DNA from 2 places in the Halalkalibacterium halodurans genome. Region 1 is predicted to be linked to the other one. Evidence: a T-box and tRNA genes for the amino acid it is inferred to sense, from the RefSeq annotation. Region 1 holds a T-box; the other holds one or more tRNA genes.
The links. A T-box is a leader RNA that pairs with one kind of tRNA and senses whether it is charged. The one in region 1 lies ahead of pheS (phenylalanine--tRNA ligase subunit alpha), so its partner is inferred to be a tRNA-Phe.
Positions count from the first base shown of each region.

Region 1 (5,123 bases):
CTGTTACGTTCTCGTCAACGACAAGGGCGATATCACGCGAGATCGCTGGGAAGCGAGGAAGTGGTTCATAGGCGACCTCAGTCCCTTCCTCTGTCAACAGGGATTCTACATCTAATTGGAACACGTACGTTTCTTTTAAGTCTAACTCGCTTTGTCGCTCAGGATGAATCTGACCGGCAAAACCAACGGCTCTACCATTTACTTTTACGTTTGCCGTTCGCCCTGGATGCATCCCTGGCTGCTCCCCACGTTCAAACGTCACCTTTTCTGATAAGCCTAACTCTGCGAACATTCCTTCAAGAATGCCTTTTACGACAAAGAAGTCGACGGCTTTTTTCTCTCCTTGCCATAAATGCTCCGTCCAAAGCCCAGTCAATGCACCTGCAAGCATTTCTCGTTCCTCTGGCTGTTTTGTTAACGTTTCTTCCTTGCTTAAAAACACAGATCCGAGCTCGTAAATAAACAACGCTTCTTGCTTTCGGTTCAAGTTGTATTGCACCACATCAAGCAAATGTGGCACTAAGCTCGTTCGCATGGTGCTTCGCTCTTCACTCATCGGCATGGCTACACGAATCGGTAAGTAATCTTCATTTTCCCCTTGAAGTCCCTTTGCCTTTTCTTCACTCGTTAATGAATACGTCATCACTTCAAATAAGCCTGCCCCTTCTAAATACCGGCGAATTTTTCGACGCTTCTGTTGATAGTCCGTTAAACCACCACGAGTTGTTCCTCCTACCGGGAACGTTGTCGGGATGTTGTCATAGCCATATAAACGGGCCACTTCCTCAAATAAATCTTCCTCGATTCGAATATCGCCTCGTCTCGACGGGGCTGTTACTTCGAACGTATCGTTTTCAACCGTATAAGCAAAACCGAGTCTGTCAAAAATCGCTGCCACTTCATCGTGAGAAAGTTCCATACCAAGACGTTGATTCATGTGGGGAAGATTCAAAGAAACGACTGGTTCTTCAATCGCAAGCTCGCCAGCTTCGACGACACCACCAACAACGGTGCCTCCAGCTACTTCCGCGATGAGTGTGGCCGCTCTTGCCGCTGCTTCCCTCACCCGTTTCGGATCAACCCCCTTTTCAAACCGTGAGCTTGAATCACTCCGTAGTCCCAGATCCCGAGAGGCTTTCCGCACCGTAGCCGGATCAAAATAAGCCGCTTCAAGGAGTACCGTTGTAGTATCTTCCTGCACCTCAGATGTAGCTCCCCCCATGACACCAGCAATGGCCACAGGATCACGTCCATTTGTAATGAGCAGGTGGTCTGCTTGTAACGTCCGTTCTATATCATCTAGAGTAACCATTTTCTCTCCTTCTTTTGCAAGGCGAGTGACCACTTTGTTTGATCCTAAGCGATCGTAGTCAAACGCATGAAGCGGCTGACCGTATTCAAGGAGAACATAGTTTGTTACATCGACGACGTTGCTAATCGGACGAATGCCAGCAGCAATGAGACGATTTTGCAGCCATAAAGGCGATGGTCCGACTTTCACATTTTTAATAATCGTCGCCCCGTAATACGGGTTCTTCTCGATATCTTCAATTTCAACCGATACATAATCGCTTGCTTGACCATCAGTTCCACTACTTTCGGCAGTAGGCCAATGAACCTCTTTGTCGAAGAGCGCCGCCACTTCATAGGCCACTCCGTACATGTTTAAACAGTCGGAACGATTCGGCGTCAAGTCCAACTCAAGTACTTGGTCATAGCGATTGAGAGCTTCCAAAGCGTCGCTCCCGATTTCAACGTCGTCTGAAAAAACATAGATGCCGTCAGCGAATTCTTTTTGCACAAATTTATTTTCTACGCCAAGCTCCTGCAATGAACAAATCATCCCTTGGGATAGCTCACCGCGAAGCTTTGCTTTTTTAATTTTAAAATTACCCGGGAGAACGGCTCCAACCTTGGCGACAGCCACCTTTTGACCCGCTGCGACGTTTGGCGCACCGCACACAATTTGTACAGGCTCTTCTTCCCCAATCTCTACTTGACATAGGTTCAATTTATCTGCATTTGGGTGCTGGCGACATTCAAGGACATGGCCGACGACCACCCCTGTTGCTCCTTGATTTAAGTCATGAATGATGTCAACCTCAATCCCCCCGCGCGTCAGCTTTTCCGCTACTTCCTCTGCGGAAATACCGTCAAGATCGACGTATTGCTTTAACCATTGATAGGATACTAACATGTTTGAATTTCCCCCTTACACTCGCTTGAATTGTGCCAAGAACCGGCGATCATTTGTATAGAAGTGGCGAATATCATCGATACCGTATTTCAGCATGGAAAGTCGCTCAACTCCCATACCAAATGCAAAACCACTATATTCATTCGGATTAAAGCCACTCATTTCAAGGACGCGCGGATGAACCATCCCAGCGCCTAAAATTTCAATCCAACCTGTTTGCTTACAGAAGCGGCACCCGTCCCCGTGGCAAATTCCGCAAGAGACGTCCACTTCAACAGACGGCTCAGTGAACGGAAAAAAGCTTGGGCGCAGACGAATGGAGCGCTCTTCCCCGAAGAATGATTTAGCAAAGGCTTGGAGCACTCCTTTTAAATCACTCATACGTACCCCATGGTCGACGTAAAGACCTTCGATTTGCATGAATTGGTGAGAGTGTGTCGCATCATCGTCATCGCGGCGAAACACTTTCCCGGGACAAATGATTTTAATCGGCCCTTTTCCTTTATATTTTTCCATTGTTCTCGCTTGAACAGGGGACGTTTGTGTACGAAGCAGCAGTTCATCCGTAAAATAGAAGGAGTCTTGCATATCACGGGCCGGGTGATCCTTCGGTAAATTTAACGCCTCAAAGTTATAATAATCGGTTTCAATTTGTGGTCCTTCCGCAACAGAGAAGCCAAGTCCGATGAATAAGTCTTCCACTTCTGTGATCGTCGCAGTTAACGGATGGGCCCCCCCTTTTAATACTGGGCGACCTGGTAAGGTGACATCGATTGTCTCCTCTTGAAGCTTACGGTGAATCTCCGCTTGCTCCAAAGCTTCCATTTTGGACTCAATCGCCTTTCCAATCGCTTCACGAACGTCATTTGCCAATTGGCCAATAACTGGACGCTCTTCTGGTGAAAGCTTTCCCATGCCGCGTAGCACTTCCGTTACGGGCCCTTTTTTTCCTAGGTATTTGACACGAATCTCTTGCACCACTTTTTTCTCTTGTGCCTGCTCAATTTTTTTGATCGCGTCATCACGCAACGCCTCTAATTGTTCTCTCATGTACCATATCCTCCTTTAATACCAATCGAATGTTAGGTTAAAGCAACAAACGTTAAGGCCAAGTTTAAAATGATGGCAGCTCATCCTTTATAGAAATTAAACTTTTCTGCAAGTGCAAAAAAACCTTCGTTCCCAAACAAGGGACGAAGGTTTCGCGATACCACCCTAATTGATGCACAAACTGAGTGCATCCTCTTCATTTCCATAACGGCTGTTGCCGGGATCACCTTAACAAGCTATGCGCTTGTGTTCCAGTGCCTGCTCCAGAGCGAATTCAGCTGTCCTTTCCATCGAGGTGCTTTCAGTCGCTGGCATCTCGTCCCTGGTTGGTAGGGTTCAGCTTACTACTCTCTTTCCACGCATTTTCATACTATTTGGATGTGTCTATTATAGTGAAATTCACTTGAGGTTGCAACTCCATTTGGCGCCTAATCTCGCAAATAATAAAGGAGAATTCCTGTTGCCACCGCTACGTTTAACGACTCAGCCTTCCCGTAAAGAGGGATGTACAAGTTTTGATCAGCTTTATCCAATAGCTCTGGCTCAACACCTTCTCCTTCATTTCCCACTAGCAAAGCAAATCGCGCTTGCGGCTCAATCGCTGTGTAAGTGCTTCCTCCTTCTAAGGCTGTTCCGAAAACAGGGATTCCGGCTTCTTTAAATTGATCCACCCACCCGTGAAGATCTCCTTTAATAACCGGTAAGTGAAAAATCGAACCTTGGGAAGCGCGAACTACTTTGCTGTTGTAAATGTCAACACTCCCCTCACTTACAATGACAGCCGACATCCCTGCCGCATCGCACGTCCGAATCATTGTTCCCACATTACCTGGATCTTGAACGTGATCAATGCAAAGAAACATCCCTTCTAACTCTTGAAAGCTAGGCTCGTCTGGAATGTGACAAATGGCCGCGATCCCTTGTGGTGTTTTTGTTTCTGTTAAATCAGCCATGACCCGATCGCTGACGAGGATAACGTCCCGCTCATCTACATGCCAAGCGGTCGGGAGAGTCACCGATTCAGTCACTAAAATCGTCTCAATCGTAATAGTGGATTTTAATGCCTCCTCCACAAGATGATATCCTTCGATCAGAAACTGTCCTGATTGATCCCGTCCTTTTTTTGTATGTAATTTTTTCCATTTTTTGACTAGTTCATTTTTCGGTGAATCGATTTGTTTCATTCTATACTCCTTTTTTATCCGTTTGTCCACATCTTACCCAATATTTTCGTTATAATCCAGACTTCAATCAGACATACTAATCTCGAACGACCATTTATAAAGCTGAGGTGATCAAAATGAATTTTAATTTACGTCAAGCAATCATGGCAAACATTCAAGGAAGTAACGAACAAGAGGTTGAAGCAACGATTGTTGACGCCATTCAAAGTGGTGAAGAAAAAATGCTCCCAGGTCTCGGTGTCTTATTCGAAGTATATTGGAAAAACTGTAACGAGCAGCAAAAAGACCAGTTGTGTGAACAAATTAGTCAAGGCTTACAGTAACGCGCTCTCGCCTCTCCATGAAGCATATCATGGGAGGCTTTTTATTTATAGAGAGGGCACCATTCCTCTCATCGTCTATTCTCTCCATGTTGACGATGAAATAGACCTCACGCACGGAGAGTGGGCACAGATACCAAATGAGTCACATACCATAAGTAAAAGATAGCTACCATCATAACATTACAGCTATGAGAGTATTGGAACCGGAGTGATCATCATGTCGCCTTTCGCCCCTTCAGAGCTTTCCTGTTATTTATCCGATGAAATGGGACAGCGTCTTGACCCCTTGAAAACTAATGCGATTCACTATAAAGAAATCGTTTCGCGGCGAAAGCAGCTCCTCGAACTAACCAAGCTTCAAACAGGCGA
Region 1 is NZ_CP040441.1:3,250,504-3,255,626, forward strand. It holds gene pheT (phenylalanine--tRNA ligase subunit beta) at 1-2,197, opposite strand, end outside; gene pheS (phenylalanine--tRNA ligase subunit alpha) at 2,213-3,247, opposite strand; T-box leader at 3,384-3,614, opposite strand; gene FED51_RS15825 (TrmH family RNA methyltransferase) at 3,676-4,431, opposite strand; gene sspI (small acid-soluble spore protein SspI) at 4,548-4,754, shown strand; gene FED51_RS15835 (hypothetical protein) at 4,972-5,123, shown strand, end outside.

Region 2 (5,123 bases), 2.1 Mb from region 1:
TCTTCGGTAAAAGGCGTAGAGCCCTTGTTTCACCTCGCTCATTCGTCCTTCCCTTCCTTGCATCTTCGCTTCTTGATACCACTGACGAAAATGTTCTTTTAGCTCATACGCTTCCCTTAAATCAGGGGATAGCTCTAGGTACCGCTCCACCTTCTTCTTTTGCTTATCATCCAGTCCTTCTCTCTCTTTCTGAAACAGATGTTTGATCCGTTTACATCGTTTTCGATGATACGGATGGAACGCTTTTTGCACTCGGCGGCGAACCTCTTCCAGAGCCCAGTAGATGTAACGACAGAAATGGAACGGATCCCCAATGATGAGCGGGTGGCCTAAGGCCTTTTGAACAGCCGACTTGAAGGTATAACTTAGATCCATCACGACTGTTTTCACATGATGACCCTTCTCTTGAAGATATCGTTTAAGCGTATCGGCTTTACGATCCGGTAAGATATCCAGTGGCTTCCGTGTATCTGCATCCGCAATGATCACTTGATATTTCCCCGCATTCGTATCCCCTTTGTAATCATCAATCGCAATCCGAGGAGGAAGGTGATCCACCTTCTTCACGAGGGGGGCCGCCAATTGATCAAACCGGCGCATGGCAGTTGTCACGGACGTTTGGAATTGATTCGCTGTGTCCGTAAAGTTCTTCCCTTGAATGAGCCGTAAGCGAAACGCTTGATTCCATTCCACTGTCTGACGCTGATATCGCTCTACAAAACAGGCTTTCTCCGCAAACCGCTTCCCGCATCTGCACGCGTACCGGCGCTTTCGATAGAATAGATACACCCACCGTTCAAAGAGCTTGAGATGTTGAACTTTTTGGATGCGGTAATCATGGATTCTCTCGGTTCTCTCCCCGCAGGATGGGCAACGATGAGGCGTTCGCGGCATTTCTACATGGAGCGCGATAAAGCCCTCTCGTTCCTCCATCTTTGTGACCTTCACACCTTTTAATCCGGGCAAATCCATGGTAAAATTCATCGTACACGCAGCTCCTATCCTTTCTTTGTTTCTAGGCAATTCAAGGATAATGGATAAAGGAGCCTGCGTGCATTTTTTTTGCCCTCTTTTGTGCAAAAACCACAACATTTATTGTAGAGCCTTTTTTTGCCCTCTTTTGTGCAAAAACCCCAACATTTATTGTAGAGCCCAAAAAAGAGCATTGGATCATCCAATGCTCTTTGTATGTACGTATATATAGAAATGGCGCGCCCGAGAGGAGTCGAACCCCTAACCTTTTGATCCGTAGTCAAACGCTCTATCCAATTGAGCTACGGGCGCAAAGCTTGTCTAAAATGGTGCCGAGGGCCGGACTCGAACCGGCACGGTAGTCACCTACCGCAGGATTTTAAGTCCTGTGTGTCTGCCAATTCCACCACCCCGGCAAGGAATTACGTGGAAAGATCAAAAAAGGCGGCACCCGGATTCGAACCGGGGATAAGGGTTTTGCAGACCCGTGCCTTACCACTTGGCTATGCCGCCAAAGCTTTGGAGCGGAAGACGGGATTCGAACCCGCGACCCCCACCTTGGCAAGGTGGTGTTCTACCACTGAACTACTTCCGCTTATTGGCTGGGCTAGCTGGATTCGAACCAGCGCATCACGGAGTCAAAGTCCGTTGCCTTACCGCTTGGCTATAGCCCAATATCAAAACTAATGGGGCGACTGATGGGAATCGAACCCACGAGTGCCGGAGCCACAATCCGGTGCGTTAACCACTTCGCCACAGTCGCCACACTGAAATGATAAATTGGCAGGGGCAGTAGGAATCGAACCCACACCGGAGGTTTTGGAGACCTCTGTTCTACCGTTAAACTATGCCCCTATGAAAATAAATGGTGGAGGGGGACGGATTCGAACCGCCGAACCCTGAGGGAGCGGATTTACAGTCCGCCGCGTTTAGCCACTTCGCTACCCCTCCATTAAGGAACAATATCTATGATACCGAAAAATCATCATATCGTCAATGGAAAAATGGTGCCGGCCAGAGGACTTGAACCCCCAACCTACTGATTACAAGTCAGTTGCTCTACCAATTGAGCTAGACCGGCACAGATGGTGGCTCGGGACGGAATCGAACCGCCGACACATGGATTTTCAGTCCATTGCTCTACCGACTGAGCTACCGAGCCTTATGTATAATGGCGGTCCGGACGGGACTCGAACCCGCGACCTCCTGCGTGACAGGCAGGCATTCTAACCAACTGAACTACCGGACCTTATTGGTTGCGGGGGACGGATTTGAACCGCCGACCTTCGGGTTATGAGCCCGACGAGCTACCAGACTGCTCCACCCCGCGTCGTTATAAAGTATATGGATGATGTTTTTTCTAAGAAGCAGGACCTCTCCTCTTCTTGCTTTCTCACAGACGCCATCATGCGTCGAGGTTACTCGTTGCTTTCTCGGCAGAAGTTTCGCTCATTGCTCCACCCCGCGTCGTTATAAAGTATATGAGTAATTTTCTTAATGAGTGAATGGTGGAGGATGACAGGATCGAACTGCCGACCCCCTGCTTGTAAGGCAGGTGCTCTCCCAGCTGAGCTAATCCTCCAATACATAAAGGACATAAAGTCCTAAAGAAAGAATGACCCGTACGGGATTCGAACCCGTGTTACCGCCGTGAAAGGGCGGTGTCTTAACCACTTGACCAACGGGCCACGGTAATTTATCTGGCGGAGAGCGAGGGATTCGAACCCTCGAGACGGTTTGTCACCGCCTACACGATTTCCAATCGTGCTCCTTCGGCCAACTCGGACAGCTCTCCGTGGCTCCACAGGTAGGACTCGAACCTACGACCGATCGGTTAACAGCCGATTGCTCTACCACTGAGCTACTGTGGAACATTAGTTGCTTGGCAGCGTCCTACTCTCGCAGGGGCAAGGCCCCAACTACCATCGGCGCTGAAGAGCTTAACGACCGTGTTCGGCATGGGAACGGGTGTGACCTCTTCGCTATCGCCACCAAACCTTTCTACGTCAGATGATCGGCGAGCTTTTTTGTCAGCTACGCTTGTTCCTTCCTGTCACGTATGTTGATATACGCTCAGTTCGTCACTCGCTTGCTTCCGCAAATCTCTTGATCCTCTTTGTAGATAGTTACGGCTTCCGATCAACGTCGCATTTTGGTGTCATCTTCACTCCTCCAGATCCTCACGTACCGTGAGTACACTCCGGTCTGTCGTCGCTCGATTCCTAAAACTGCTCGTTTCTCGAAACCCTTTTCTTTGGACGTAAGAGAATAATCTCTTGATCACGGCTTCCGATTAACGTCGCATGGTGCGATGTTGTATCGAAGCTTCTTTGGAGAACAAGATTCTCTCAAAACTAGATAATGGGACGCTTCTCGAGTTCGAGACGTTGCTTTTGATTTGTTTTTGGATAAGTCCTCGACCGATTAGTATCTGTCAGCTTCACGTGTCGCCACGCTTCCACACCAGACCTATCAACCTCATCATCTCTAAGGGGTCTTACTGGATTTACTCCATGGGAAATCTCATCTTGAGGGGGGCTTCATGCTTAGATGCTTTCAGCACTTATCCCGTCCACACGTAGCTACCCAGCGATGCTCCTGGCGGAACAACTGGTACACCAGCGGTGTGTCCATCCCGGTCCTCTCGTACTAAGGACAGCTCCTCTCAAATTTCCTACGCCCGCGACGGATAGGGACCGAACTGTCTCACGACGTTCTGAACCCAGCTCGCGTACCGCTTTAATGGGCGAACAGCCCAACCCTTGGGACCTACTTCAGCCCCAGGATGCGATGAGCCGACATCGAGGTGCCAAACCTCCCCGTCGATGTGAACTCTTGGGGGAGATAAGCCTGTTATCCCCAGGGTAGCTTTTATCCGTTGAGCGACGGCCCTTCCATACGGCACCGCCGGATCACTAAGCCCGACTTTCGTCCCTGCTCGACTTGTAGGTCTCGCAGTCAAGCTCCCTTTTGCCTTTGCACTCTACGAATGATTTCCAACCATTCTGAGGGAACCTTTGGGCGCCTCCGTTACTGTTTAGGAGGCGACCGCCCCAGTCAAACTGCCCACCTGACACTGTCCCTGAACCGGATCACGGTTCGAGGTTAGAATGTCAATACCGTCAGGGTAGTATCCCACCAGCGCCTCCACCGAAGCTAGCGCTCCGGCTTCCAAGGCTCCTACCTATCCTGTACAAACGGTACCAACATCCAATATCAAGCTACAGTAAAGCTCCATGGGGTCTTTCCGTCCTGTCGCGGGTAACCTGCATCTTCACAGGTACTATAATTTCACCGGGTCTCTCGTTGAGACAGTATCCAAGTCGTTACACCATTCGTGCGGGTCGGAACTTACCCGACAAGGAATTTCGCTACCTTAGGACCGTTATAGTTACGGCCGCCGTTTACTGGGGCTTCAATTCAGAGCTTCTCCCGAAGGGATAACCCCTCCTCTTAACCTTCCAGCACCGGGCAGGTGTCAGCCCCTATACTTCGCCTTGCGGCTTCGCAGAGACCTGTGTTTTTGCTAAACAGTCGCTTGGATCTTTTCACTGCGGCTCTCTCGGGCTTGCACCCTATCAGAGCACCCCTTCTCCCGAAGTTACGGGGTCATTTTGCCGAGTTCCTTAACGAGAGTTCTCCCGAGCGTCTTAGAATTCTCTTCTCGCCTACCTGTGTCGGTTTGCGGTACGGGCACCTCTCACCTCGCTAGAGGCTTTTCTTGGCAGTGTAGGATCAGGAACTTCGGTACTATCATTTCCCTCGCCATCACAGCTCAGCCTTCACGGAAAGCGGATTTGCCTACTTTCCAGCCTAACTGCTTGGACGCGCATCTCCATCAGCGCGCTTACCCTACCTTTCTGCGTCCCCCCATTGCTCAAACGGTGAGGAGGTGGTACAGGAATTTCCACCTGTTGTCCATCGCCTACGCCTTTCGGCCTCGGCTTAGGTCCCGACTAACCCTGAGCGGACGAGCCTTCCTCAGGAAACCTTGGGCTTTCGACGGAGGGGATTCTCACCCCTCTTTTCGCTACTCATACCGGCATTCTCACTTCTACGCGCTCCACCAGTCCTCTCGGTCTGACTTCGCTGCACGTAGAACGCTCCCCTACCACTCGCACCAACGGTGCGAATCCATAGCTTCGGTGATA
Region 2 is NZ_CP040441.1:1,029,870-1,034,992, reverse strand. It holds gene FED51_RS05100 (ISL3-like element IS651 family transposase) at 1-984, opposite strand, end outside; tRNA gene FED51_RS05095 (tRNA-Arg) at 1,208-1,284, opposite strand; tRNA gene FED51_RS05090 (tRNA-Leu) at 1,300-1,388, opposite strand; tRNA gene FED51_RS05085 (tRNA-Cys) at 1,415-1,485, opposite strand; tRNA gene FED51_RS05080 (tRNA-Gly) at 1,493-1,567, opposite strand; tRNA gene FED51_RS05075 (tRNA-Gln) at 1,572-1,646, opposite strand; tRNA gene FED51_RS05070 (tRNA-His) at 1,660-1,735, opposite strand; tRNA gene FED51_RS05065 (tRNA-Trp) at 1,754-1,827, opposite strand; tRNA gene FED51_RS05060 (tRNA-Tyr) at 1,839-1,923, opposite strand; tRNA gene FED51_RS05055 (tRNA-Thr) at 1,978-2,053, opposite strand; tRNA gene FED51_RS05050 (tRNA-Phe) at 2,059-2,134, opposite strand; tRNA gene FED51_RS05045 (tRNA-Asp) at 2,145-2,221, opposite strand; tRNA gene FED51_RS05040 (tRNA-Met) at 2,226-2,302, opposite strand; tRNA gene FED51_RS05035 (tRNA-Val) at 2,479-2,554, opposite strand; tRNA gene FED51_RS05030 (tRNA-Glu) at 2,589-2,660, opposite strand; tRNA gene FED51_RS05025 (tRNA-Ser) at 2,674-2,767, opposite strand; tRNA gene FED51_RS05020 (tRNA-Asn) at 2,769-2,843, opposite strand; rRNA gene rrf (5S ribosomal RNA) at 2,853-2,968, opposite strand; rRNA gene FED51_RS05010 (23S ribosomal RNA) at 3,377-5,123, opposite strand, start outside.
Region 2: it encodes a tRNA-Phe, which carries the amino acid that the T-box ahead of pheS (phenylalanine--tRNA ligase subunit alpha) is inferred to sense. The anticodon was not compared.